Regions from separate parts of the Chryseobacterium piperi genome, predicted to be linked through region 1. Evidence: riboswitches for the same ligand, from Rfam matches in the RefSeq annotation. Region 1 holds a riboswitch; each other region holds the start of a gene.
The links. Region 1 has a riboswitch for cobalamin ahead of prpB (methylisocitrate lyase). Riboswitches for the same ligand answer to the same signal wherever they lie in the genome.
Positions count from the first base shown of each region.

Region 1 (10,152 bases):
ATTTACGGATCTCTTCTTCGGGAATAGGTGCTGCTCCTAACTGAATATCGTCAAGATTGATTTCCTGTTTTTCTTCTGGTGGAGTAGACGTAAGTCTTCCGTATGAGTCAACATACGTTAGCATTTCATCAAGTCCTTTTCCCTTATTGTTATTAGTTTTACGGTCTTCGCGACGCAAAGCCTTTTCTTTTTGTTTTTGAATTTTTTTCTTGAAATTTTCTTTTTTAGAGAAAGAATCTGCCATAAATTAATTTTATTATTTAGTTATTGTATTAAATATTTGCGGGTGACAAGCCTTTTATAGTCTGTCATCTATTGATTGCTTTTTTATATCCTTACGGTTCTCTTCATTGCAAAGTGAAGGGAGCGTAAAAGAGAATCATCTTGTAATAAGTTGACAAGCAAATCAGTTTTTTCTTTTTTTTCAACAAGACTTATGGACGGATCAACGTTTTTAGCAATTGAGGAGTCCTGAGTAATCATAATTTCTACCGGGTTATTCAGTAGGCTGTCGGCAAATCTTCGCAGATCTTTCGGCATTGTTGATGAAAAGAACAGGGTCTGTCTTTTTTGCGGAATAAGTTTAAGAACCTTTTTTACCTGGTCTATAAAACTTGCATTCGGCATTTTATCAGCTTCATCTAAAATCAGAATTTCGATTTTAGATAGGTTAATATGTCTTTGAGCTACCAGATCCAACAACCTTTCAGGAGTTGCAATCAAAACATCTACTCTTTTTCTCAGAGCAGCAAGCTGGCCTCCTTGTGAAACACCATCGTAAACAGTGAATAAAGATAAAGGAAGGTATTTCGTATATATTTTAAAATTTTCCTCAACTTCAGTAGCTAATGCTCTTGTTGGCGTTAATATCAATGTTCGAATTTCTTTATGCTCCGGAGCGCTCTTCTTTAGTAACTGAAGAACAGGCATTACAAATGCACCTGTTTTTCCGGTTCCTGTCTGTGCGCATCCCATAACATCCCTACCCATCAGAATCTGAGGAATTACATTGCTTTGTATCTCTGTAGGCTTTGAATATCCTGCTTCGGTTACAGCACGTATAATAGGGTTGATTAAATTTAGATTTTTGAAATTCATATAAGGTTGTCGAAAACTTCGACGTTTTTATCAATTGGTTCCGTGTTCGGGAGATTGATATAATTATTTTGTTATTGGGTATTTGGATGAAGAAAGGGTGTGATTCTTACTTTTTTCCATTATTTATTTTGCTTGGTTCATTACAGTGCCGGATTTCTTTCCCTTAGGCTGTTATGAGTTTTGCAATAGCATGTCATGCCGTAGTTTAATTAGGCATTTTTACAAATCCGTCATCTCGGGAGCTTTCGGAATGGTCTTCTTTAATAATTTCTACTGTGAGTAAATCTCCTAAAGGAGTAAAAGAGCTTTCTAATTGTTTTTCTTTCGTTTGAAGGTTAAAATTGCCAATATAAATATTCATTCATGAAATAAATAAGGGTTAAATTTGGCAGCTGAAAAAGCAAAAACTGGAAAGAAAAAAATGGGTATTCTAAACTGTAACAGAAAGCAAAGGCAGAGGCCTGTTTATTTATTATATGCAAATATACAATAAAAATATGGAATAAGGATGATTTAATTGATTGATTTTCAAAAAATTATTTGTAGCTTTATATGTTATTAAGTTGTTTGCAGGTGCGGATGATTTTAATCTCTCTACCATGCAACCCTACCATTCCATTACCCAGACCCAGTCACAACCTTTAAAAAGGCTTTCTTCAGACTCTGTAAAAATAGCCTATTTCATTATGATTCATGATCAGCCGGAAAAATTTATGAAACTATTTCATAAGATATATTCCCGTGATCAGTTTTATCTTATTCACATTGACCGGAAAGCAAAGCCCGAAATTACTGAAGAAATTCAATTGTTTCTAGTACAGTTTCCTAATGCCTATATCCTCGAGAGCATGAATATTATCTCAGGAGGGTTCAGTATGATACAAGCGGAGTTGGATGCCATGGAGTTTTTATTGAATGTGAGTACGGAATGGGATTACTTTATCAATTTAAGTGGTGAAGATTATCCTTTAAAATCCCAAACGATCATCCGTGAGTTTCTTGCTGCCCGCAGGGGAAAAAATTATCTGTTCTATTATGATCAGAAATTCTACAGGCCGGATACGCTTCAAAGGATACAGAATCATTTTACAGAATTGGCTCACCGTATTTCTTCCCTGATTTATAAAAGAGAGTTTATGAAAGGAGTTGTCCCCTATATTGGTGGAAAATGGGTGATATTTACCAGAGATACTTGTGCTTTTTTAAGCAATAATAAAAAAGTGATGGAGTTTGAAGAGTATTATCTCAATACTTTATTGCCGGGAGATTCTTTTTTTCAAACTGTCTTGATGAATACTTCTTTTCATGATATTATTGTGAATGATGATAAAAGAGCAGTACTCGAAAAAAGATATTGTACCAAAGAAGATCCTGAGTTGTTCATAGAATATTTAAAAGCCAATAATCAACTTTTCATCAGAAAGCTGGATGATAAAACCGACGAAAATATTATCCGATATATTGATGATAGTTATGATCTTCCATTAACGGATATTAATGAAGTAGAAAGGGAGCTGAGAGCAGGAGGCTGGCAAAGCAACTGATCCCTTTCTGCTAAGGAGCTATCGTAATGAAAAGATAAAGTAAAAAAATAGCAATAAGTACGAGCCCTTGCATCATATTCGTTTTACCGGTGATCAGGGAAATGGTGATAATAAATAAGGATAGCCCCAAAAGAAGGGTAGATTTAATGTCAATACCTAACGTCATTCTTATTCCGGTAATCACTGATGTAATTGCGATAGCGGGGATACTCAGGCCAATACTGGCTAAAGCAGAGCCGAAAGCAAGGTTCAGTGAAGTCTGAATCTGATTACTTCTGGCAGCTCTGAAAGCAGCCATTCCTTCAGGTAAAAGAACAATCCCTGCAATAATAATACCGACCAGGGACTTCGGAGCTCCGGCCCAAACCACGATATGTTCTACATCTTTTGATAGAAGCTTGGCAAGCAAAACAACAATTCCAAGGCAGAGGATCAAAAATATTCCACTGATATACATTTCTTTTTTTGAGGGCTTTGCAGGGAGGCGTTCTTCTGAAGAAAGAGCATTCATTAATTTATTTTCAGGAGAGATAAAATAGCTGCGATGTCTTACAGTCTGCATCATCGTAAAACCTAAGTAGAGTCCTAGTGAAACAATGGCAACAAATAGCAACTGGAACTTGGTATATTCACCTCCTGAATGGCTGATGGTATAATTAGGAAGGATAAGAACAAACATAATGATGGTGGTAAGGGTAATTAATGCGGTACTGACTCCCTGTAAAGTAAAAGTTTGCTCTCTGTATTTTATAGAACCAACAATAATACAAATACCAATGATTCCTGTGATAATGATCATTACTGCGGCAAAAACGGTATCTCTTGCCAGGGTGATTGTCTCAAGGCCTTTTGCACCAAGCATGATGGAGATAATTAAAGCCACTTCGATGATGGTAATAGCAAATGCCAGAAGCAATGTTCCGAATGGCTCTCCAAGACGGTAAGCAATGACTTCTGAATGATGAACCGCGGCCAGTACACTGCCGATCAGGAAAATAGTCAGAATTACAGAATAGGTGGTACCTGAAAAAAAATGATTCCCGAAATAAGCAATCCATGCTAATAAAGGAATCAAGATCGTCCATACCAATAGGTATATTTTTTTCTTCATTTTATAAAATATATAAAGCTTCCTTTCCACATAAAAGAAGCTTTTGAATGATTAAGATAGCGGAGAAGAATGATTACGAAAAGGTCATCCAATTGCTTTTTTCACTGGTATCTTCCATCATATTAAGGTTTTGATGATGGTGCATCGAGGCAAGAAGGCTTACCATTTCCTGACGTACCACCTGAATAGCATTGTCTGTAAGTTCCTGGCTGAATCCCGAATTATTCAGTTCCAGTAAATCATTAATGATAATGATCCTTGCGATAACTTTTCCAAGATCAATCATTTTTCTTTGAGAAAGAGCTGTATCAACTTTGAAATTGAGTTCTTTAGTATAGAGCTTAGCTCCTTCCTGAGTCAGTTCATTAAGAATGAGGTAGTCACCGAAATGTTCTGTCTTTTTCTTTTTCATATCTTTCAGAATTCCTTCTGAAATTTGAGTATACAGCATTTCATTCGACCCTTCAAAAATCTGAAAAGGACGACTGTCCATAATTCCTCTTCCTCCAATATGGGATGTTCTGTATCCTTTTGCTCCTGAAAGCTGAACATACATTTGAGCGGATTCCTGCATCATATCAGTAACCAAAGCTTTCATGCTATTGGCGTGGATTCCTTTTCCTGAAACATCATTTTCTATTCCACTTACTTTACAGCTTTTGGCGCACATTGCCGAACAAAGTGTAAAAAATGCCTGCATTTTTGCCAGCTGATACTGAACCTGGTCCAGGAAGAAAAGGTTGGAAGTTCCTACAATTCTTTCTTTACAGTGTTGGGTGGCCTCATCCAGCATTCTTTTTAAGAACCCCATACCCATTCCCGGAAACTGGAAACGACTGCGGTGCAGGATATCCAGCATCATTTTTAATCCGGTAGATTCCTGGATCAGTTTATTGGTTTCCGGAACCTTAATGTCAATTTTATTTAATCCATAGGGAATCATGTATAGCCCTGCGTTATCATAATATTCGAGAACTTCTATATTCTGCTCTCTTTGGTGGGTATCAGCAATAAAGAAATCGACGTCTCTCGATAATTTTCCTTCAGCATTTAGATTTCTGGAGGTAATGAGCCAGTAATTGGCCATTCCTGTAAGTCCTTGCCAATGTTTAGTACCTTTTACATGATAACTTTCTCCTACCAACTCATTCTGAGTTTTCATATTCAGGGCATCACTTCCGTATTCGGGTTCAGTAATCATTAGTCCTCCCATTGCTCCATAATCTAAAAAATTCTTGAAAATACCGGCTTTAGCAGATTCATGACCATATTTTGCCAGAGGTTCGAGGAAAAGGGCAATGTTGATCCCGAAAGTTAGGGATAAAGGAAGTGATTCATAAGAAGCTTCGGATAACAACCCCAAACATTCTTTTACTTTTACACCACGACCGCCAAATTCTTTAGGTATAGCTACAGAAAGAGGCTTTAAATTCATGATTTCCTTCCATACATTGGGAGGAAGCCCTCTGGAAAGACTAAGTTGATCTATATTTTCTTTGTCAAAAAGATGATGAAGTGAAGTTTTAAATCGGGTGAGAAATTCCGGATATGTGGTATCGGATAAATCAAATGGAGATCCATTCATAATAATAAGAATTAAACGCTGCACGCCATCTATACAACAATATCATAATGCGAAGCGAATGGCAACAGAACTTAAAAATCAAAATATCGGCAGCTCCACCTATTAAATATTTCTCTAAGGTACAATTAATTAAATTGCTTCATTTGAATTAATTGTGAATTAATGTTTTTTTAACGAATTGGGTGCTATTAAAATCTTAAGATAGATTTTAATCCTATACTATTCTTAATGGTTCGCTTGATTTTATTTAAAATCTATTTTTTTGTATTCTTATTTTAAATGTCCTTATATCATACAAGAGGAATTCGGATTTGTCAAATACTTTATCCTATTTCTAGTTCATAGATGTGACCTGGCAGGGGAAATGTTTTTAACAACGTATTTTGCTTGACAAGAAATCCTTGATCTTTAAAAAACTGAATTCTAGAATCATTTTCAGTGATGATAATCCAGATACTATCTGTAAATGTGATTGCCGATCTGCTTTTCTTCCAAAGGGATAACTGTACCTCAGGGGTATTGTATTCAGGTAGTATAGCAAAGTCTATGATCTCAGTCATTCTTTTTCCTTCAGGAGAGCCGGAATAACCTGAGCCGCTTTTAAAAAGACAATAGCCGACCGGCTCATCATCCACATAAACCATGATCAGCTGAATAGAAAGATCATTGAGAGTGTTGATCATTTTTCTGTATTCTACATGTTCGCTGAGATATTCTTCTATTTTTTCTGAAGAAACATGTTCCTTATATATACTTCTGATATAAGGTCTCATCACAGCAAAAAGCTGGTCAATTCCCTGATCTGATCCTACGGTGAACTTTGATATGATTTCCATTGACTTCTTTTTTATTCAAAGCTATGGATTCTTAATACAAAGTATCGATACAGTTTGGTAAAATACAATCGATACAGTTCTTTTTAGATAGAAGCAGATTCTGTACATTTGTTATGAAAAGACGAACCCATATGCAGACGTACAGATATGAAGTTTTTACTTCTGTTATTGAACACAAGATAAAAAATGGAACACTACTCCCGGGAAGCCGTCTGCCTTCCATCAGGGAAATTAAAAAAGAGTACCGTCTGAGTATGAGCTCTGTTCAGAGTGGTTACGAATATCTTGTGATCAAAGGTTGGGTCAAAAATATTCCACGTTCAGGCTATTTTGTAGCTTCAGACTTAAAGAAGGCTACTACTGCCCAGTCATCACCTCAGAAACAACAGATTAAAGAGGAGACTACATTCAGCAAAAATGTAAAATTAACATCGGTAAGAAATAGACCTAACGAATATGGTTCTTTTAACGCGGCAACTCCAACTGATTTGCTGATTCCGCAAAAGCTTATCTTAAAAAAGATGCAGGAAGTGATCCGGGAGAAGGCTGCTTCACTTCTTCGTTATTATCCGGTAAACGGTTCATTAAAACTAAGAGAACTAATAGCATCCCGTGCTAGGCAATATGGCTGTGCTTTGAATTCCGAAGAATTGATTATCACTGACGGAGCTCTTCAGGCGCTTTATATTGCTTTGGCATCAGTTACCCGCCCCGGAGATACTATTGCTGTTGAAAGTCCATGTGTTTTTTCTATATTGGAGGTAATAGCCAACCTCCAGCTTAAAACGATAGAAATTCCTATACATGAAGAGATCGGTTTTGATACAGCGTATTTTCGTAAAATATGTAATGAAAATGACATTAAAGCATTGGTGGTAACGCCTAATTTTCATAATCCGACCGGTATTCTCATGACAGATGAAATTAAAAAAGAGCTTTTATCTGTTGCTTTGATGTACGAAATACCGATTATTGAAAATGATATTTACGGAGATCTTTATTTTGGTGAAGAAAGGCCTTCCTGCATCCGGAATTTTGATGAATCAGGTTTGGTGATGACTTTTTCTTCGTTTTCCAAAACATTGGCGCCTGGAATACGTCTGGGTTGGCTACACCCGGGTAAATATTATGTGGAAGCAGAAAAGCTGAGATTTTCATTGGGCAGATCCGTAGCTCCAATATATCAGGAGTTATTGATTAAATTGCTGGAAGAAAACAGCTATGAGAAACATTTGCGAGTCTTTCGTAAACAATTGCAGGAACAGGCTACAGCAATAGGAGAGGCTTTGAGCAATTATTTCCCGGATGGATCTCATTTTTATAAGCCGGCAGGAGGATATAGTATTTGGGGAAGATTACCGGAGAGATTGGATATCTATGCTTTTTATCATTATTGCGAAACTCACCGGATTTTATTTACTCCGGGTGAAATATTTGGCTTCGGGAATCAATTCAGTCACTATTTTAGAATCATATTTGCAGATCGCATTAATACCAAAAACGTCCTGTCTCTACAAAAGGCCGGTGAAAAAGCCAGGAAGCTTTTACCGGAATAATTTCGACCGTGATGGATACTTAGCTTTCTATAAAAAATAATAAAAGCAGAGGGAGCTTGCTCCTTGTAGGGAATTTTTTTAGGATTAATATTCTCTGTTTTTTGATGATCTATCCATTTGAATGATTTTTAACAAGCACATTTTTAGGGGATTATATTTGCCTAACATAGGTTAGGGGATTATTATATACGTGTTTGGATAAAATACTTATATTTACGACCAAGGAGTTTAGTTAGACTTCTTTATCAACCGAAATTGGTTACACTTAGCTGGGTATTAAAAGGGAATCGTGTGTAAATCACGAACTGTCGCGCAACTGTAAGTAACACTCAAAAAGGTTTTTATCTATCAAGGTCCACTGTTCGTTTTTGCGAATGGGAAGGACGATAAAAATCGTTACAAGTCAGGAGACCTGCCTATTTCGAATTGACGATGCTTTCGCGATCTGAAGCTTATAGTCAGGTATGATACGTTTTGATGATGCACCAGTATTGATATGGTTGTATGATCATGATGCAGAGATAGTGTTTACCGCATGTATTGCAAAAATACAGGTATATCTATAGTTCTGCCGTATTGCTCCTTTCCATAATTTTCTCTCTTACAAAGTATTGTGAAGTTATCAACTGCTTTTTATAATGATTTATAGACATTAAAAGGGTTGGTGATCATACGGTCACATTATCTGACTATTACTGATTAATTGTCAAAGTGAGGTATTTATCATCAACCATTCATCAAGGTTTATAGGTCGTTGGATTAGTTTAAACAATTTAAAAAAAAACTATTTTTTAAATTGTTGATAGTATGTGAGTTAAAAACATTAAACGAACAATGATATTAAGATGAGTAAAAATGCCAATTTAAAGTCAGCCGGATTACGGTTCCGGGAGGCTATGCAAAAAGAAAATCCTCTTCAGATTGTTGGAGCTATCAATGCTAATCATGCATTATTGGCTCAGCAGGCAGGTTTCAATGCTATTTATCTTTCAGGAGGCGGAGTTGCTGCAGGTTCTTTAGGTGTTCCCGACTTGGGAATTACAACCCTCGAAGATGTATTAATCGATATTCAAAGGATAACCAATGTATGTGAGCTGCCGTTGATGGTAGATGTAGATACAGGTTTTGGTCCTTCGGCATTTAATGTATCCAGAACAGTGAAATCTCTGATTAAGGCGGGTGCGGGTGCCTTACATATTGAAGATCAGGTAGGAGCAAAACGTTGTGGACACAGACCTGGTAAAGAAGTAGTAAGTAAAGAGGAGATGGTTGACCGGCTAAAAGCGGCTGTTGACGCCAGAACTGATGACGATTTTGTGATTGGAGCAAGGACAGATGCATTTGCCAACGAAGGATTGGAACGAACACTTGAACGTGCAGTTGCTTATAAGGAAGCCGGAGCAGATTTCATATTTGCGGAGGCTGTTCCCGATTTAAACTATTATCAAAAATTTGTAGATGCGACCGGGATTCCTGTTTTAGCAAATATTACTGAATTCGGGATGATCAAAATGTATACTGTTGAAGAGCTGAAAAAAGCAGGAGTGGGTTTGGTTCTATATCCGCTTTCTGCTTTTCGTGCTGCTAACAAAGCTGCTCAGAATGTATATCAACATATTCGTAAAGACGGGACACAGGCTAATGTATTGGATACCATGCAGACCCGTGATGAGCTTTATGAGAGTATCAATTACCATGATTATGAACAAAAACTAGATAACCTTTTTAAAAAGAACAAAAATGTCAATGAATAATGAACCTACATTTAAACCTAAAAAGAGCGTAGCACTTTCAGGCGTAGCAGCAGGAAATACTGCACTTTGCAGTGTTGGTAAAAGCGGGAATGACCTGCATTACCGTGGATATAATATTCTGGATCTGGCTGAAAAAGCAGAGTTTGAAGAAGTAGCTTATCTGTTGATCTATGGCCATCTTCCGACACAATCACAGCTCAATACTTATAAAACCAAACTCAAATCGTTAAGAGGCCTGCCTCATTCCGTAAAAAGTATTTTAAAAAATATTCCTGCGGCTGCACATCCAATGGATGTTATGCGTTCAACTGTTTCTGCCATAGGTACGATCCAGCCTGAGAAAGATGATCATAATGTGGCCGGAGCAAGGGATATCGCAGATAAGTTATTAGCCTCATTCAGCTCAGCACTTTTATATTGGTATCATTATACCCATAATGGAAAAGAGATTGAGGTTGAAACAGATGACGATACCATTGGCGGACACTTTTTACATTTATTACATGGTAAAAAACCATCTGATTCCTGGGTGAGAGCAATGCAGATCTCATTGAATCTCTATGCTGAACATGAATTTAATGCTTCTACTTTTACGAGCAGGGTAATTGCCGGAACCGGATCTGATATCTATTCTTCTATAACAGGAGCGATCGGGGCGCTAAGAGGTC
Region 1 covers NZ_CP023049.2:1,929,632-1,939,783, reverse strand. The annotation lists gene CJF12_RS08425 (cold shock domain-containing protein) at 1-244, opposite strand, end outside; gene CJF12_RS08420 (DEAD/DEAH box helicase) at 328-1,098, opposite strand; gene CJF12_RS08415 (RNA recognition motif domain-containing protein) at 1,304-1,459, opposite strand; gene CJF12_RS08410 (beta-1,6-N-acetylglucosaminyltransferase) at 1,620-2,642, shown strand; gene CJF12_RS08405 (calcium:proton antiporter) at 2,653-3,753, opposite strand; gene CJF12_RS08400 (acyl-CoA dehydrogenase family protein) at 3,827-5,338, opposite strand; gene CJF12_RS08395 (hypothetical protein) at 5,662-6,174, opposite strand; gene CJF12_RS08390 (aminotransferase-like domain-containing protein) at 6,288-7,730, shown strand; cobalamin riboswitch at 7,970-8,164, shown strand; gene prpB (methylisocitrate lyase) at 8,576-9,484, shown strand; gene prpC (bifunctional 2-methylcitrate synthase/citrate synthase) at 9,471-10,152, shown strand, end outside.

Region 2 (10,152 bases), 2.0 Mb from region 1:
TCTGATTCTCTTCACAAAATTTAGAAATTCCGGCGATTGTCCCTCCGGTTCCAACTGCAGTGCAAAGATAATCAAAATCTTTTGTTTGATTATTGAGCATCATTTTTATCCCCTCTACTGCACCTTCATTGGTTCCACCTTCAGGTACTACTAAAGCATTGGGAAACTCTTGTTGTAAAAACTCCGATAGCTTTTCTTTGTTACGGTATTCTTCACGGGTTACAAACTTCAGGTTCATTCCATTTTTAAACGCAAAAAATAAAGTAGGATTGTATTTCCATTTATCGGCAAGCTCTTCTCCTCTGATAATGCCAAGTGTAGGAATTCCGGCCTGCTTTCCAACTGCAGAAACAGCAGAGATATGATTGGAGTAGGCTCCTCCAAATGTAATCAGATAAGGTTTCTTAGAGTTCTGTTCTAAATAATTATTGATATTATAAAAAAGCTTCCAGAATTTATTCCCTGAAATTTGAGGATGGATAAGGTCTTCTCGCTTTATGAAAAGTTTCACATTTTTTTGAATAGGAATTTCCTGGATAGGAACAGATGTAGAAGGAATTTGCAATATCATGTATTATTAACGTAAAGATTTTTAATTAGCTCAGGGAAATAAAGTCTACAACTCTTTTATTTTTTGAAGTTTGACCTTAGATATTTTCTGAATCCCCAGAACTTTCTTTTTTTCAGATAATCAGGATTGTTTTCCATCGCATATGCCTCTCTTTCAAATGAAATACTTTTATACGCCAGATAGCCATCTTTTAGTTTGAAAAGCAGATAGTAGTATTCAATTACATAAAAAATATAGAAGAAAATAATCAGCAATTCCAGCTGTTGTCTCAAGTGAATTTTTTCGTGATTGATCAATACATTATTTTCCTTATCTTCGGGTTTCCTTATGAAGATAAAGGGAAAAAGAGCGATGCCATTAATTTTTAATTTTTTTAATGGTTTTTGGCACACAATTATCATAATAACAAATATAAAGTTTTTGATCAAGATTTAACTTATGGCTCATTTTGACATCAAAGAACATGAAGACTTTTACTATAATGAACAAGGGTACAAGGTTTTCACAGAAAAGTTTCACCTGAAACGAGGATATTGCTGTAAGAGTGGCTGTAAACATTGTCCTTACGGATACGATAAAAAGACTGATACATTCATTAAAAACGATAAAAAAAATAAATAAAATGAAAAAATATATTTTTATTTTGTTAGCCGTGGCTACTTTGGGCTTAACTTCTTGTAGTCCTTTTCAGGTACGATCTGACTATGCTGAAACCGGTAACTTCACTTCTTATAAAACATATAAAATAAGAATTGATGATTTAAAGCTGAATGATATTGATAAAGACAGAGTTTTGAATGAATTGTCAAGACAATTGAAAAGCAAAGGTCTTTCATCGGGTGAAAATCCGGACTTAATCGTTAACGTAAAAGCTAATCACAAAAAAATAACAGACATCAACAGCATGAACCCTGGAATGGGAATGTGGGGATGGGGTGGTCCTTTCGGATGGGGGCTTGGAATGAACAGAACCTGGACCAGCAATTATAATGAAGGCGCTATTATCGTTGATCTTATCGATACAAAAAGTAATAAATTAGTTTGGCAGGGTATCGGAAGCGGAATCTCCGTAGACTCTCCAAGAGCTAAACAAAGACAAATCCCGGAAATCATGGCGGAAATTATGAAAAATTATCCTCCACAGAGAAAATAATACGATTGTATTTAAACAATAATATGGTAAAAAGCCAATACAAAAATGTATTGGCTTTTTCATTTAAGAAAAGCTAATCGAAGTTTAGAAAAACATCAAAAACACTGATTCCCAGAACATAATGCGTTGCATTCAAAATTAACAATAATGTAATTTTTCATTTCATAAAAATGTAGTAATCTTACCGAAATTTATTTAATATGAAAAAAATTATCTTATTTCTTGTTTTAGCAGGCTTTGCTAAAGCTCAGGCTCCCGCAGGATACTACTCTTCTGCCAATGGATTAACAGGCGCTCCTTTGAAAAGCGCATTAAGTACAATCATTACAAATGGTCATCAGGACAAGGGATATAATGGGTTGTGGACTGCCTTTAAAACGACAGACATTGATAAAGACTATGAAAATGACGGTTCTATCATGGATATCTATTCTGAAAAACCTAATGGTGCAGATCCCTATAATTATACTCCAGGTACCAATCAGTGTGGTACTTACTCTGTAGAAGGGAATTGCTATAACCGTGAGCATATTGTTCCTCAAAGTTTATTTAATAAGAATGCTCCTATGGTTTCTGACATCCATTTTATCAGAGCCACTGACGGAAAAGTGAATGGAATGAGATCCAATTATCCTTACGGAAAAGTAGGCTCATCTACTTATACTTCTCAAAATGGTTCTAAATTAGGAAATTCAACTTCCTCAGGATATGCCGGAACTGTTTTTGAACCTATCGATGAATTTAAAGGCGATGTGGCACGTATGATCTTCTATTTCGTAACCCGCTACGAAAGCCAACTTTCCACATTCTCCTCAGGGAATATGCTGGGAAGCACAGCTTATCCAGGATTACAGACCTGGGAACTTAATGTTCTTTTGGCATGGCATAATCAGGATCCTGTTTCGCCGGCTGAAATCACCAGAAATAATGCCTCATATACGTATCAGGGAAACAGAAACCCATTCATTGACAATCCTGCATATGTCAATCAAATCTGGGGATCTCAACAACCATCAACAGATACCCAGGCTCCCACTACCGTTACAGGTCTTACCGTATCAGGAAAAACTTCTAACAGTGTTTCACTTTCTTGGAATGCTTCCACAGACAATGTTGGCGTATCTTCTTATGATGTTTATATGAACGGAAGTCTAAAAACTAACGTTAGCTCAACTTCTACGACTGTGTCTGGATTAACTGCTTCTACAACCTATAATTTCTATGTGGTTGCTAAGGATGCAGCAGAAAATACTTCTTCAAACAGCTCAACTGTCTCTGCAACGACTGAAGCTGGTGGAACCACTAACCCGTCAACAGATTGTGTTAATGAAAATTTTGAAACCATTCCTACAGGCAGTTCATCAAGCTATTCTACAAGAACATGGACCAACAGTGGAATTACCTGGACAGCTACAGACGCAAGAACTGACCAAACCATCTCCAATAAAGCAATTACTGTGAGAAACGGTTCTTTAAAATCAAGTACATCAGCTAATGGTATTGGATCTTTAACAGTAACAACACAATTAAAATTCAGTGGTAGCAACGGAACATTTAATGTTTTAGTGAATGGTACGCAAGTAGGAACAATTCCTTACAGTGCAATTGCTGAGACAACCACCATAAGCAACATCAATGTTTCTGGAAATGTGATTGTGACACTCGAAAACAACTCATCAAGCAACAGAGTTGCTCTTGACAATCTAAGCTGGACCTGTTATTCATCCACTGGAAAACAAAGTAAGAGCATTGAATCAGATCAGAAAACAGAATCATCGGATTTACAGATTTATCCTAACCCAATCTCCAATCAGGAAATCTATGTAAAGGGGGAAACTCAAAATATCAAAAAAGCTGAAATTTATAACCTACAAGGAAAAGTAATGCAAACAATTGATAGTCCTTTTAAAAATACCAGGAACTCAATCAAAATTAAAAACCTTGAGCAAGGAGTTTATATTTTAAAATTGGATCAGTCGACTCTGAAGTTTATTGTAAAATAAATAGTTTCAATTTAGTAAACATAAAAAGCGGGTTCAATATTGAACCCGCTTTTTATTTCTTTTATACCAAAACTTATCGATAAGACCCCGGAATTAATGCTACTCCAGTTAGTTTAACTTAGAAAAAAGCCTCATATAACACTAAAAATCAAAACATTATTCCGAGTTAAAGTTTGTTAAATAATTGTGTAAACAAAAATATAGTGTGACATTGTATGACACAAATTATCACACAAAAACAATTATTTATTATGAAAAATTTAATCAAACTCAGTAAAGAAAATTTAAAAACGATTAAAGGCGGAGGCGATCAAGGAGTATGCTACCTTCCTGGTGGAGGATATGTTATCAGGGATTGCTCTTCAAGATGTCCTAATGGCGGTTACCCTGCTTGTCCGGCTTAATGAATTTCTCATCTTTACCTCCTAGATATCATAAATAAATAGAGGGTATTGATGAAAAGAAAATAAGAGGCTGTCTCAAAAGGACAGTCTCTTTTTAGTATTTCATTGAAAAAAGATTTCGATATTTTGAATAAAAAAAATATCTTGGAAAAAAGAAGATATAAGTCAAAAAAGCAGTCTGTTTTAGGCTGCTTTTGACATTTTCTTTAGATTGTGGGCAATTGCGAGTATGCCGATTTCTACCTCGACTTTATTTTTTCCCCGAAGCATGAATCGTTTAAAATTTTTGTTGTGTTTGAGCTCTGCAAAAACAGGTTCAACATCATGGCATCTTTGTTTTCTGAGTTTGATGCCCTTGCTGGTATTAAGAAGTTTGAAAACCTTTTCTCTGATTTTTGCCAATTTAGGATTGTTTTGTGAAGTGGTTATTTGTCCCGATTTCTGATCTTTTCTGAAGTAATTATATTTAACATAAGCTTTTATTTTCTTAGATTTTAACAAGTTGTAATTTTCTTCTGAGCCATAACCAGCATCAGCAACAAGCTCTTTGGGAGCTTTATGATAGCTTTCTTCAAAACCCAGTAAATGAGTCGCTAATGTTTTGGTGTCTGTTGGGTTGGGGTGAATTGAATAATGTAAAATGAATTGTCTATGGGTAGAAATTTGTAGATTGTAAGCGGGTTTTAGTTGTCCGTTTCGCATATGATCCTCCTTCATTCGCATAAAAGTAGCGTCTGTATCGGTTTTGGAATAGGAATTTCTATCTTCTAATAATTCTTGCTGTTTTTTATATTTCTCTAAATTATCTGCCCAGTTTTTCTTAGCATAATTCAGTTTCTGACGAACTTTTGAAGCTACTTTTTTATCTTTCAAAACTTCATTGATCTTTTCGATGGTTTGAGTTACTTTTTCAGAATCTACTTCTTTAAAATCAATACTTTCTGTATTTTCAAGCTCGTCTTTGGCAACTGTTTCTGCATAGTTCCAAAGCTCTTCTAATTGCTCTGCAATCCTTTCTTTGTGTTTTTTGACAGCTCTTCCCCAAACAAAAGTATAGCGATTGGCATTGGCTTCTATCTTGGTGCCATCTACAAAAGTGGTTTTCAGACTTACCAAACCTTCCTTTTCCAAAAGAAGAACAATTTGTGTGAAAATAGCTTTAATCTCACCTTTCAATCGTTCACTACGGAACCTGTTTAAGGTGTTATGATCGGGACGGCTCATTGCAGAGAGCCACATAAAATGGATGTTTTCTTTCAAGGCCTGCTCCATTTTGCGGCTTGAATAGATATTGCTTAAATAGCCATAAATCAAAACTTTCAAAAGCATTTTTGGGTGGTAGCAAGATGTTCCGCCAGGTTTGTAGGTTTTAATTAAGCTTTTGATATCCAAGCCATCAATAATGTTTGAAACAATTTTCACAGGATGTCGCTCATCAATCAACTCCGATAAATTGGGAGGAAAAAGCAGATTTTCTTTGGGGGTGTAATCTTTAAAGACTACTTTTGACGTACTTAACACAATGCAAATTAATCAATTTGCAACTATTAGGAAAGCGAAAGCTTTCCTTTTTGCATAAAAAAGGCTATCTCTTTTGAGACAGCCTCATTTTTTATAGTTATTTGTAATATAGGTTTTTATTTACCCATATTTTTTATCTGCTCAATTTGTTCCATATAGGCATCCCAACCTCCGGTTGAAAGCACATAAACCATATAGATTAAACTTAAAACCCCAATAACAAGACCTATAATACATAATATTCTTCCTGTCTTCAAATTATTATAATCTATATAAAGACTTGGGTCTTTTTGATACAAGGCATTGTCTTTATTATAAAGGTTCATTCCGATTAATCCGCAAATGACACCTACAATTCCGTTACAGCAGCAGCTGCCTAAAATAGCAACGATCCCTAATACTAATACTGTTGTTGCGTTTGGTAATTTCTGATTCATAGTTATTTTGTTAAGTTGTTAAATAAAAGTGTTTGTAAAAATAGGAAACCACCATGATAACTGAATTAAGAATTGCTAAAAAAATGATAACATTTCCATAATTTCTTTTTCTGTCAATAAAATTCAGCCCCACGGTACATAAAAAAAGTAATAAAGTATAAACCGCAGGAAACATATGAAATGCCTCTGAAAATTTTCCTTCAAAAACCAAGACAATAGCCCTTTGGGTTCCACAGCCGAAACATTCTATTCCTAGGAACTTCTTGCTTGGGCAAGGCAACATAAAGTCTTCAATTTTCATTTTTCCTTTTATTTTATTCTCTAAAATTAAGAAGAAATTTTCGCTCGCAGATACTGATGTGGGAAAAAGCAATTTTCTCCCATCTCAAAAGAGCCTTGAACAGCAATATATGGATTTCTTAAAATTTCTCTGGCAATAAATATCAGATCTGCATCCCCTTTTTCTAAAATATCTTCGGCCTGTTCTACTTGAGTAATCAGACCTACAGCTCCGGTTTTTACTACAGCTTCCTTCTTTACCTGTGAGGAGAACGGAACCTGATAACCATCAAACACAGGAATTTTTGCACCGTGGATATTTCCGCCACTGGAAACATCAACCAAATCCACTGCATGATCTTTAAGTATTTTTGCCAGTGCTACACTGTCTTCAATATTCCAGCCATTCTCAGCATATTCGGTTCCTGATATTCTCACAAACAAAGCTACATTTTCATTGAGCTCTTCATTCACCGCATCTACAATCTCGAGTAAAAACCTAATTCTATTTTCAAAGCTTCCCCCATACTCATCTGTCCGTATGTTTGATAGAGGTGACAAAAACTGATGGACTAAATACCCGTGTGCACCATGGATTTCAATGATATCAAAACCTGCCTTTACAGCCCTTTTAGCTGCCTTCTTAAAATTCTGAATCTGTGCTTTAATATCCTCAATCGTCAATACCTGTGGAATCCTTTCCGTAGGATGATAAGGTATAGGGCTCGGAGCAATGGTCTCCCACCCCTCTTCCACCGGAATCTGAATATTATTCCAGGTAGACCCTTTTCTTCCGGCATGGGCCAATTGAATTCCAATTTTACTTTCCGAATTGGAATGAACAAACTTTACTATCTTTTCCAGTTTTTCTGCTTGTTCATCATTCCAGATTCCCATACACTTATTCGTGATTCTGCCACGTGGCTCCACACCTGTTGCTTCAACCATAATTAAACCTGTACCGCCTTGTGACCTGCTTCCATAGTGTACAAAATGAAAATCATTCGCCAGTCCGTTTTCACAGGAATACATACACATAGGGGACATTACCCATCTGTTTTTAAGCTCTACATTTCTGAATTGTATCGGAGTATATAACATCTTGATTTGTTTTATATTTTAATATCAAACGAAGAAATAGAATCTACTTGCTCACGTGGTGAAAAAGAAGTAATTTTATCCCCCCTTTTTAGGCTTCAATATATGAAAAAAGACATACAGATCGGCTATGAATATTTTAAAAATAGTAGCGAACTGAACGATATAGAAAAAAAACTGTTCGAAAAAGCAAAACAGGCTCGTGAAAATGCCTATGCCCCCTATTCTCAGTTTTTGGTTGGCTGTTCTATTTTACTTGAAAACGGAGAAATATTCTCCGGAAATAATCAGGAAAATGCAGCTTTCCCATCAGGACTTTGTGCTGAAAGAACAACCATATTTTGGGTAGCCGCCAACTTTCCGGATCAAAAAATTAAAAAAATCTTTATTGTAGGTGGTCCCAAAGAACGTTCTGAAAAAACACCTCCTATTCCACCTTGTGGAGCATGCAGACAAAGCTTGATGGAATACGAAACAAAACAACATGAAAATATCGATCTTTATTTTTCAAGTATGAATGGAGAGGTAGTGAAAGTACATTCAATTAAGGATTTAATGCCTTTTTATTTTGACGGTACCTTTTTATAATCTGTAAAAAGGTAAAACCGCAAAATCGCCAATTTGTAAATGAGGAGTTCAACAGGTTTTTGTCATTTCGAACAAAGTGAGAAATCTCTTAAATTAAAATTAGAAACTGTTCTTCCTTTATTAAAAGGACGTTCATCTACTCTGTTTAATAAAACCATCCATACGGGTTTTGTCATATATTCTGGCAGGTTACGTAGACACTTATTCTCTATATGTGGAAGTCTTGGATGCTTTCAAAATAATCCTGTATACCAATGTCTTCATTATTTCGCATGAGATTATCTTGTTTAATTTTAACAATAAATTGCTGGTTCTTTTTAAAAACTTATCTTTGCAAAACTTTGGTTTTCAAGCTATTGAAAATAATAGGGAATTGGGTGAAAATCCCAAACTGTCCCCGCAACTGTAAATCGCAATAATTATTTCTATAACAAACCACTGTGAAAACGGGAAGGTATAGAAAAGTGAAAGTCAGGAGACCTGCCAAAATGATAACTCAAAAATATATTGCTTTCGGAGGAAAAGTAAAATAGTATGAAAAAAACTTTAATACTACTTTTATCGTCATCTGCTTATCTTCTTTGTTTAGGACAAGAGAAAGCAATTGATACCGTTTATATTTTTGACAACCAAATGAATCGGGTAAAACTGTTTCATAAGGTCAATACACTTACTCCAAGTGATATTCAAAAGAACTCTTCCAACTTATCTGAAGTATTACGCTTTCAGTCTTCCGTTTATATTAAAGAAAATGGGCGTGGAATGGTCTCTTCTCCCTCATTTAGGGGGACGAGTGCACAGCAGACCGCTTTTGTCTGGAACGGAATTAATATCAATTCTAATTTTTTAGGACAGGGTGATATTAATAATATGCCTTTATTCGGATATGACCAGATGGAAGTAAAAGCCGGTGGTGGAAGTGTTATCTATGGAAGTGGTGCGATTGGCGGAAGCATCCATTTAAATAATGATTTAAGTTTTAATAAAGGCCTTAAGGCCTCTCTATATTCTGAAGTAGCCTCTTTTAGTACCTTTATTAATTTTGCACAAGCGGCATACAGTAATGATAAGTTCAGCTTCAAAGTTTCAGGAAACCATATCAATAGTCAAAATGATTATGAGGTTGAAGAAAAGAACTACCTGAACAGAAACGGCAGATATTATAACACTACTTTTAATCTTGGCGCTTCTTATAAAATAGCTCAACATCAGACAATTTCATGGCAAAGTCAGTTTTTTGATTCGTCACAAAACTATCCTATTTTTACAGAGAATGGGAATAAAACAAAGTATGAAACACAAAGTATCAGAAGTTTAATTTCCTGGGACATTAATAAAGGGAAGCTATCCAATAGTTTAAAAGCAGCTTATACTGAAGAAAATTTTCAATATTTTGGAATTTATAATACTCCAAAAACAAGTGGATCGACAGGAAAAAACTATATATTCAAAAATGATTTTAATTATTTCATTCTCCCTAAACTTAATCTGAATGTTATTACAGAATTTCAGGTAAATAAAGGAGAAGGATATCAGCCCAGAACCTCAGCAGAAAATACAGAGAGCATTGGAAATGTAAGCAGAAATGTAGGCTCTTTAGCAGGACTTCTTCGCTATTTCCCCACAAAAAATTTACGTTTTGAGGCAGGAGTAAAAAAAGATTTCGTTGAAGATATCAGCTCACCTGTTCTTTATTCATTATCAGGGAAATGGAATCCTTTATCCTGGTATAGCATAGGATTGAACGCATCCAAAAATTTCAGATTTCCTACTTTCAATGACTTATATTGGAATCCTGGAGGAAACCTTAATCTAAGGCCGGAAAAATCTTATCAGATGGATATGGACCATGAATTCAAACTGAACGCTTTTAAACTAACAGTAAGCCCTTATTACATGAGTATAACCGATAATATTGTCTGGCTTCCTACGGCATATGGATATTGGTCTCCGGTTAATATCAACAAAGTTGAATCGTATGGTGTGGAATCACAAATTACTTTCGATAAAAAATTTAATGACCATCATTTGAGATTTAATATTGGATACACCTTTGCTAAATCTATCAATAAAGAAACCAAAAAGCAAATGATGTATG
Region 2 covers NZ_CP023049.2:4,438,738-4,448,889, reverse strand. The annotation lists gene CJF12_RS19545 (1-aminocyclopropane-1-carboxylate deaminase/D-cysteine desulfhydrase) at 1-571, opposite strand, end outside; gene CJF12_RS19540 (hypothetical protein) at 628-972, opposite strand; gene CJF12_RS19535 (DUF5522 domain-containing protein) at 1,010-1,192, shown strand; gene CJF12_RS19530 (DUF4136 domain-containing protein) at 1,194-1,724, shown strand; gene CJF12_RS19525 (endonuclease) at 1,925-3,727, shown strand; gene CJF12_RS20055 (bacteriocin-like protein) at 3,979-4,131, shown strand; gene CJF12_RS19515 (IS1182 family transposase) at 4,315-5,652, opposite strand; gene CJF12_RS19510 (CCC motif membrane protein) at 5,769-6,089, opposite strand; gene CJF12_RS19505 (DUF2752 domain-containing protein) at 6,100-6,390, opposite strand; gene namA (NADPH dehydrogenase NamA) at 6,417-7,469, opposite strand; gene CJF12_RS19495 (cytidine deaminase) at 7,572-8,054, shown strand; cobalamin riboswitch at 8,380-8,556, shown strand; gene CJF12_RS19490 (TonB-dependent receptor plug domain-containing protein) at 8,589-10,152, shown strand, end outside.
Region 2: another riboswitch for cobalamin. It lies ahead of CJF12_RS19490 (TonB-dependent receptor plug domain-containing protein); the one in region 1 lies ahead of prpB (methylisocitrate lyase).

Region 3 (10,152 bases), 1.8 Mb from region 1:
ATTCATTAAAAGAATTAATATCGGAATATCCTGAATTTTTATCCCAGTTATTAAGACTGAAATTTTCCTTTATTTTATTGGAGTATTGATCAGAAATTGGATTTACATAACCATGGTCTATCTCCGAGAAAATAGTATGATTATCAATAATCCTCTGCGCAATATTACCTTTTAAATTTCCAAGTATCAGATCTTGGCCTATATTGGGGAAATCAACCGTTAATAAGCTGTTGATATCTCTATGGCAGTTTTGTCCACCGACCAGAGGAGAAATAGCAATAGCATAGGTTCTGCTGTTGTCGTTGGTAGGTCTTCCCGCAATCTTGTCTAGAAAAGCATAAGATTCGTTGATAAAGTAATAGTCTTTGTAATTGTTGATTAAAGAATTATAAAAACTCTGATGGTCTTTATAAAAAGTCCGATAATTAGATTTTTTTACAAAGTCATTGATTAGCTCAAGATTTTCATCTACTTCTTTAGGGCCAAATGAATTGAAAGGGTAATCTCTTTTCAGTAGTCCTTTTTCATCAAATGAAAAAGCATAAAAATCGGTTCGGAAACCCAGGAACTTTTTCCAGTCTTTTCTGGAATAATTTACTTTTTTTAATAAAGGATGGCCTTTTACAGGAGAAAAATAAGTGATGATTTCATCATAATAGGGAGGTATCTTTTGAACATCATAAGGGTCTGTTTTTCCATATTCGGTTAATGCTAGAATAATATTTCCTAATTCATAACCTTCAGGAAGCTCAATTTTTATGTTCTTTTGTGACCATATAGAAATTGAAAAGAAGAATGAAACAATAAAAATTATTTTTTTCATAGAATATAAATCTGTTGATCGTTTTATTTATTTTAAGGTTAGCAGAAGGAAGTATGAAGAGAATAATTATGCTCTAATTTTTTATATTTCCTTATCTGCTAAAATAAAAAGTAAAATAACTCTAGCAGTATTTAAATAATTATGATAAAACGAGCAATTTTGCTTTAAGAATAGAGAAGCTTATTTTCGAATAAAAAGACATCCGGCGGCCAAAGGCCGCCGGATGCTTCTCTAATTATAGTATTTGTATGGGCTTTTTGAATTCATCAATTGCGACAAAAGTAAAATCACCTACAATGGCTCTTTCCCTTTCATAAGAATACATTTGTTCCGTATAAATTTCTACATTGACTTTCATACTTGTTTTGCCGACATGCGAAACAGTTCCTATCAATTCAACGATAGTTCCTGCAGGAATAGGCTTTTTGAAATCGATTTTGTCACTGCTTACCGTTACTACTCTTTTTCTTGCAAAGCGGGTTGCGGTAATGAATGCCACTTCATCCATCAATTGCATCGCTGTACCTCCAAAGAGGGTATCATAATGATTGGTTGTATTGGGGAAAACCGCTTTAAATATTTTGGTTTCGGATGCCTGAATTCTTTCTTCTGTTGTCATATTTCATTATTAAATTAAAGCGAAATGAAATAGATTGAAACAAACAGAATAATAACAGGAATGGTGAAATCCCTGAAACAATCCATCAGATCAATAAACTTCAAGCCGCGAAAGTTTCTTGTTTAAAGAAATAGGCAGGTCTCCTGACTTGTAACATCTTTATTTCCTTCCCATACACATAGCACAGTGGATTCCTTATAAAGACTTTTAGCTACTTACAGTTGCGCGACAGTTCGTGATTTTCACACGATTCCCTTTTAATCTGTGGTTAAACAGAACCAACTTCTGTGATGAATAAGCATTAAAACTTTTTCAGTGGCAAAAATAAGGATAAAACAGAGAATTATGGTAGATTATTCCGGATTTTTATAAATAATCTGATTGGCAACCCGTCCTTCTTTGATTGTCCAAAGAGTTGTGTATCTGTTTTCGCCGGAACCGTTGATCATGTAAAGAAAAATATTATCGTTGTCAATGGCTGCAACATTGATGTTATTGAAATCCATGGTTGGCTGAAACATGTTTTTAATGGCTTCTCTTACAAAGACAGAGCCTCTTCCCGGCTGTTGTACTCTAATAGATTTAATTTCCGTCATCCCTTCAGGAATTTCATTGCTGATTCCCCAGGGTTTTATTTTGTCTATGGTTAGGAGTTTTCCCTCAGCATCTTTTTCCTGCTTACGATAGCTAGCATTGGAAGGGTAAACATCAATAATTACTTTACTTCTTTGCGCTGTCGGAATTTTAGGATTATTGTTATCCGTGAAAATCATGGATCGCCCGTTCTTAGATTTAGAAGGAGTGTATTGAGGGAGCTGGTCGATAAAAGCTACCCGGTCTTTATTCACCATGCCTTCTTTTTCAAGGGTTTCGTATCGCACAAAAGGTTTTTCCGTTTCTTCTTTGTCCGGATATTTGATCCACAGCCATTCGGTTTCGCCCGGGGCTGGTTTTACATAAAGAAAAACATCGCCTTTACGCATGCGGATCTTACCTACAATTTTTCTGTAATTATCCTTGGCAACACGAACGTTTGCATATCGATCTTCAGCTTTTACCACTCCAAAAGGAATTTTTTGTTGCCCTTGTATAAAAGCCAGAGAAAACAAACTAAAGGCTGATAAATAAAACGCTTTGCTTACGGAACTCATGATGAAAAATTTTAGATTCCTCAAATATATAAATTAAATGCTTTTGAGAAGACAAGTATATAAGCCAAAATCCTTGTTCGTTTAACGATAAAAATTAAAAAAGAGGATATTAATTAATATCCTCTTTTTTATAAATTTTAATTCCGTCTTCTTTCTTATAAAGATTTAGGAATTTTAATCAATCTATATTTTTCCAATACAAAGCGGTAGTTTAGATCCTTTCCAACTCATCTGCGTTGATTGTTGTCTTGAAAGTTCCATAGTTGACAATCACTTTATTTTTAGAGATTTTTTCTATGGTTCCGACACTTGTGCTTCCGGGAATACGAACACGTTGTCCTATTTTCATCCATACTGCACGGTCGATTTTACGCTTTTCCTCTATCTTTTCATTCGTTTCAGCTATCTTTTCAATAACATCTTCTTTCTTCAGCTGTTGCGTGATCTTTCTTTTGACCACCTGTAAGCGCTTGGTTTCATCTTTGTCAGCTCCTAATTTTCTGAATTTTTCCTGCTCTAATAATTTGACGAAATCTTTAACCACATCTTTTCGGGATTTACCTTTGGTATAGCTGTCGATAAAAGTTTCGATCTTATTCCCAAACTGTAGCTTACGGTGTTCTTCTTCATACAGCTTTTGGAAATTGAAAAGTTTTTGCTGGAGCTGCTCATTTAATTTCTGGAAATTGTCACGTTTATCTTCAACGGATTCCTTTCTTTCTGCCAGATCTGTTTTTAGTTTTTCAACTTCAAATTTTTCCTGTTGGAGCTTTACAATTGTTTTGTCAAGATTGACGATATCATGTTCTACTTTTTTCTTTGCAGAATGAATGATGAACCTTGGAATTTTATTCTTTTCTGCAACCTCAAATGTAAAGGAGCTTCCGGCTTGTCCTACTTCCAGTTTATACATTGGCTCAAGAGTTTCCTCATTAAACAACATAGCTGCATTTTCGGCATTAGGAAGCTGTTCTATTACCAGTTTGATATTGGTATAATGGGTTGTAATAATTGCAAAACTCTTTTTATCATAAAAGAATTCCAGAAAACTTTCGGCTAAAGCTCCTCCTAATTCCGGATCAGAACCTGTTCCAAATTCATCGATCAGTAAAAGCGTATTGGCATCCGATTCACGAATGATTCCGCTCATCTTTTTCAATCTGGAAGAATAGGTGGAAAGGTGGTTTTCTATGGACTGATTGTCACCAATATCCGTCATGATTTTTTCAAAGAAAAACATTTCGGATTTGGGATGTACGGGAACCAGTATACCACTCTGAATCATAAGCTGAAGCAGTCCTACAGTCTTTAATGTAATGGACTTTCCTCCTGCATTAGGTCCGGATATACAGATGATTCTGTTATGTTCCGTTAATGACAGGGTTTGTGGGAAAATGGTTTTATTTTCAGCTTTATTTCTCAACCATAATAAAGGATGGAAAGCATCTTTTAGCCTTAATGTTTTATGACGGTTGATTTTTGGCAGGATACCATTTACAAGCTCTCCAAACTTAGCTTTTGCTCTCGTCAGATCCAGATCGAAAATATACATCTGATATCTCCAAAGCTGGGGCTGGAATTCTGCGAGCTCAGCGGTAAGCTTTCTAAGGATTTTATCAATTTCCTTTTTCTCTTCTTCCTGGTTTTCGCGAAGTTTAAAATAATGCTTTACTACAGTATCCGGCTGGATATAAGTAATAGAACCTGTTTTAGAAAGCCCTAAAACTCTTCCGGGAACTCTTTTTTTGTATGCGGATTTTACGGCTAATACCCTTTGATCTTCAATAATACTTTCACGGATATCATCTAAAAAATCGCTTTGTCCGTAATTGAATAATACACGGTTGAAATTTTCCTGAATTGCTTTTTTAGCCTGCTGAATTTCTGTTCGCAGCGTCTTCAAAATGGGTGAGGCCTCACTTTTTACTTCTCCAAAACGATTAAAGACTTTATCAACCTTATCAATAATTTCTTTTTTAAATTCCAGAACAGAAGCATCTTCCATTAATTTAGGGAAGGTCTCTGGCATGGTAGGGAAGAACTTCTGAAGTTTTCCTATTTGTTCCGTAAGGGTTTTAATTTTGATAAATGCACTGTTTTCCAGACGATAATTTTCAATCAGCATTAATTTTAATTCTGCTTCAATATCTTCATATTCATCGAACGGGATAGCATTGGAACTTTCAAAACTGGACAGGTATTCTGAAGTTTTTTTTAAAGAAAGGTCTGCTTCGTCAATTTCCATCGGACGAAGTTGAAGAATTTTTTCTCTCGTTTTCGGAGAATAGGCAAATGGAGAAATTTCCGCAAGCAATTGCGGAAATTCTAATTCGTTTAAATCTTCTTTATTTATATACACGCTGCAAATTTAGTGAGAAATTGTGAATGTTAGGAATGTGGTCGTTTGAAAATGAGTTAATTTGAAAATTAATGTATGAGATACGATCATTTTGATTGAAGCAATTTTATTAAATTTGGAATATGAAACTTGAAACAGAAAGATTAATTCTGAAAGAAATCAATGAAACTCATGTAGAGGATATCCTGCGGATCCGAAGCAATGAGCTGATCAATAAGTATGTTATAAGAAATTCGCCAAAAACGAATTATGAGGCACTAGATTTTATCCTAACCATTAAAAAGAATACGGAAAATAATAAAACGATTTATTTAGGAGTTTCATACAAGAATGAATCTAATATTATCGGAACGATTTGCCTGTGGAATTTTTCTGAAGACAGAAAAACTGCAGAAGTAGGTTATGAATTGTTACCGAACTATCATAGAAAAGGGATTATGTCCGAAGCATTAGAAGCGGTTTTAAACTACGGTTTTAATGAACTAAATTTGCAGGAAATTATAGCGATTACCAATAAGTATAATGAAAGCTCAAAAGCTTTGCTTCTAAAGTATAATTTTGTTTTAGAAGAAGACAAGAAAGATGAGGACTTTCCCGATAATATTATCTTTAATTTAAAGAAAATTAATTAATTTGTCATTCCTAAAAACAAGGGAATATAAAGCTTAATAATCTTAATTTGATTTTAATGTTTCAGATTTAGGAGATAAGCTTCAACTTAATTTTAAAATTAACTCATTTTCAAATTTTCAAATTGAAATCATGACCTGGACAGAAATTTTAGCCCCGATAAAAAACACAGAATATTTTACCAATCTTTGGGAAAAAGTAAAACAAGAATATGCTACTACCAAAGTATTTCCTCCCAAAAATCAGATTTTCAGAGCACTGGAAATCACTCCTTTTGAAGATATTGAAGTAGTAATTATTGGCCAGGATCCTTACCATAATGATTACCAGGCAAACGGCTTATGTTTTTCTGTTTCAGAACAGGTTGCTGCACCACCATCCCTTAAAAATATATTTATCGAGTTAAAAGATGATTTGGGAGTTGTGAGGACTTCAAAGGAACTGGATGATTGGGGAAAACAAGGCGTTTTATTATTAAATGCAACGTTGACTGTTCGTGCCCATTCTCCTAATTCCCATAAAGATCTTGGATGGGAAAAATTCACGGATTATATCATTAAAGAAATTTCAGATAAAAAGGAAAATGTTGTTTTTGTATTGTGGGGGGCTTTTGCACAAAAAAAAGCCGAACTCATTGATCCGGCTAAACATTTTATTTTGAAATCGGCACATCCATCACCATTTTCTGTGTATAGAGGGTTCTTTGGAAGCAAACCTTTTTCAAAAATTAATGAATATCTTATTTCAAAAGGAAAGAAACCTATTTCGTGGTAGGGTTTTCTCCTGTCTTTTTAATAGTAATTCCAATTTTATATTTTCCTGAAAGTGCTTTTGTTCCTTCTTTCTCTGTAGGATAGGGCGTAACATTGGTCAACGAAATAGTATATCCGTTGAACGGAGCAGACTGTGTATAATTTCTTCCCGGGTTATCCGTGGTGGCCAAACTTAGTGTAACGGGTCTTGTTGCAACTCCCATTACCGTAATATTAGCAACGGCTACACCTGCCCAGATGCAGTTAACACCTTCAGGACATCGGCTGTCTTCAGAGATAGTGTTGAAAGTAACATTCATTTGATATTCCTTAAGGAATCTATTTTCACCTTCAGTGAAGTACATAATGTCGCCTTCTTTATTCATTGTTTTCGTGTCTGTGGTTGATGCTGAAGCAGATGAATTTGTTGTGGTCTTTTTCTCCTTTTGAGCGCTGCAGTTTGTCAATGCGAGCATTCCTAAGCTGAATAAAATGGTTTTGTGTAACATGGTGATTTTCTTTTAAATATAATTAAGCATATCTAATACTACTACCAAAAACATTGCCACACCTACCACAAAGCTGAATCCTGTTCCATAAATAAAACCTATAAAGGCTCCCTTTGTTGATTTCAGGGCCTTATTCATGTCTTTGCTGTCATGGAGTAATTCCCCGATAAATACCCCGGCAAACATTCCAATTAAAAATCCTAATGGGATTGGGAGAAACATCCCGACAATTGTTCCGATAACTGAGCCTACACTTCCCCATGTCGTACCACCGTATTTTTTATTGGTCCTTGCAGGGATTACATAATTTAAAACTGCGGAAGCTGCGGTGAGAATTCCGAAAACCCAGATATACAGCATAGGCAAATCAGAATCTGTCCCGAATTTATAAATCAATAATCCTCCGAGGCTTAATAATAACCCGGGTAAGACGGGAAGAAAGGTTCCTAGTATTCCCAGGACTAAAAGAATAAGGCAGAGAATATTAATTAATGTTGTATCCATTCCGTAAAATATTAATGCAAGATATAAAAAAAGAAGATTTATGGTGGTTTTATTATTTTGGGCTGAAAATTGATGCAGAATAATAAAATTCAGACGATAAAATCATCCCTAAATTTCATAAATTTGCTATAATGAAAGACGAACTACAAGACACTAAAGACTTTTTGCAGGATATAAGCGATCAGATCCATTATTTTGTAAGAAATAATGTGCCGAATGATTTCGTACTTATTTGTCAGATCATCCTTAAATTTTTATTTTTAGCAGGGGTGGTCTATCTGTTGGATTTCATTTTTAAAATTCTGGTCAATACCATATTTAAATATTTTTTTGATAAAGAGAAATATCCGGCTTTAAAATCAATCTACCAATCCAGGATTACCAATTCAATTGTTCACTTAGGGGCATTAAGCTTTGCAGAATCAGCTTTAAAATCTGTTTTTTGGAGACATCCTAAAAGTTTCGAGCTCTTAGGAGTTATTGTAGGTGTATCTATTATTTTTGTTATTGCAGGAATGCTGTTCAGAGCACTAACTGCTTTAAGAAATTATTTTGTAATCAAGCAGGATTTTTATAAAATAATGGCTTTAAATGCTATTTCAGAATCAGTCAAGATTTTTGGAATCTTCATTCTTACTGTGGTGGGGATTTGTCTGATTTTCGGTATAAAAGGTGGAACTATTTTAGGAAGCTTAGGGGCGATCACTGCTGTTTTGGTCCTTGTTTTCAGAGATACAATTCTAGGATTTGTAACCGGATTGCATGTAGCCACATCTAAAAATATGAAGGTAGGAGACTGGATCGGAATTCCTAAATATAATATTGAAGGGAATATTGCAGATATCAGTCTTTTGACAACAAAGATTACCAATTTTGATAAAACGGTTTCCACTATTCCAACTTATGATTTGTTGACGACAGAAATCAAGAATCTTCAGGTCATGTCCGAATCGAATACAAGGCGGATCAAAAAGTCAATTTTTTTCAATATCAATTCTTTTAAATTTTTAAATGATGAAGATATTGAACGTCTGAAAGATATCAATCTCATTTCTGAATACCTTGAAGGAAAGAGTGTAGAGATCAGAAATGAAAAAGAAAAACTCGCTCACAAAGATAAAATTGTTAACGGAAGACAGCTGACCAATATTGGAGTGTTCAGATATTATGCTCAAAAGTATATTGAGAATGATCCTGATATCGATGAAAAAGGAATGAGAATGGTTCGCCAGTTGGATATCACGCCTCATGGTTTGCCCTTGGAAATTTATTGTTTTACCAATGATTCTAAATGGGAACGTTTTGAACAGATTCAGGCAGATATTTTCGACCATTTATTAGTGGCTTCCAAAGAATTTGATCTACAGGTAATGCAGGTAACGCTAAAAGTATGATGAGTAGGAGGTTAGGGAGTTTGAAGTAGGAGGTCATCAGCATTATAATTGAAAATAAGTTTGATTAAATAATTTAATAATAAAGGGTAATAGATATTAATAAGCTAAGAGATGTTTTTTATCTGGAATGACTTCCAGCTCCTGGCTTTTTTCAACTACTCAAGATCTATATAAAAACATGACAAAACTAAGTGTAAACATTAATAAAATTGCTACTTTAAGGAATGCAAGAGGAGGCGAAACGCCAAGTGTAACAGAAGCGGCAGTAAAAATTCAGGAATTCGGAGGACAGGGAATCACCATCCATCCGAGGCCCGATGAAAGGCATATTACAAGAAAAGATGTTTATGATCTGAAACCTTTGGTTACAACAGAATTTAATATTGAAGGAAATCCACATCGTTCATTTATTGATATGGTGCTGGAAGTAAAACCTGAGCAGGTTACACTGGTTCCCGATGCGGATGACGCGATTACTTCCAATGCGGGCTGGGATACCAAAAAGCATTTGGATTTTCTTAAAGAAATCATTGCTGAGTTTAAAAATGCAGGAATCCGGACTTCAATTTTTCTTGATCCAACTCCTGAATTGGTTGAATATGCTGCAAAAACGGGAGCAGACAGGATTGAACTTTATACAGAAGCCTATGCGAAAAATTATCTGATTAATAAAGAACAAGCCATACAGCCTTATTATACAACAGCTGTTGAAGCGGGTAATTTTGGATTAGGAGTAAATGCCGGGCATGATCTCAGCCTTGAAAATTTAAAATATTTTGCTGATAATATTCCAAATTTACTGGAAGTTTCAATAGGTCATGCTTTAGTTTCTGAAGCGTTGTATATGGGAATGGAAAATACAATTCAGGCATATCTGAAGAGGTTGGCAAAATGGTAAGCCCGGTAGGGTTTGAGAGTACGAGTGTTTTAGAGTGCAGGGGAATGACTGATTAAGAAATTACTATTGATTATATGATACCTACAAACTGCTACCTATCATCTAATAGTTAAAAAAATAAATATGGAAATTTTACATTCAAAAATATTTGGCGAAGAAAAATCGTCGACTCCTCTTTTGGTATTTCACGGATTATTTGGAATGCTAGATAACTGGGGGAGTTTTGGGAAAGAATTGGGGGAATTTTTACCCGTTCATTTATTAGACTTACGAAATCATGGCAGAAGCTTTCATTCTGAGAGCATGACTCATGATGATCTGGCAGATGATATTGCCCGTTATATGGAACATCAGGGAATTGAGAAAGCTCATGTATTAGGGCATTCTCTAGGTGGAAAAGCGGTAATGCAGTTTGCTGTCAAATATCCTGAAAAAGTTGAAAAACTGATTGTTGTTGATATGACTCCTAAAGCTTATCCTCCGCATCATCAGGGTATTATTAAAGGATTGGAA
Region 3 covers NZ_CP023049.2:84,377-94,528, forward strand. The annotation lists gene CJF12_RS00400 (DUF4932 domain-containing protein) at 1-823, opposite strand, end outside; gene CJF12_RS00405 (acyl-CoA thioesterase) at 1,059-1,442, opposite strand; cobalamin riboswitch at 1,559-1,740, opposite strand; gene CJF12_RS00410 (hypothetical protein) at 1,796-2,593, opposite strand; gene CJF12_RS00415 (endonuclease MutS2) at 2,805-4,952, opposite strand; gene CJF12_RS00420 (GNAT family N-acetyltransferase) at 5,075-5,584, shown strand; gene CJF12_RS00425 (uracil-DNA glycosylase) at 5,715-6,356, shown strand; gene CJF12_RS00430 (hypothetical protein) at 6,343-6,843, opposite strand; gene CJF12_RS00435 (DUF456 domain-containing protein) at 6,856-7,347, opposite strand; gene CJF12_RS00440 (mechanosensitive ion channel family protein) at 7,479-8,741, shown strand; gene CJF12_RS00445 (pyridoxine 5'-phosphate synthase) at 8,920-9,639, shown strand; gene CJF12_RS00450 (alpha/beta fold hydrolase) at 9,763-10,152, shown strand, end outside.
Region 3: another riboswitch for cobalamin. It lies ahead of CJF12_RS00405 (acyl-CoA thioesterase); the one in region 1 lies ahead of prpB (methylisocitrate lyase).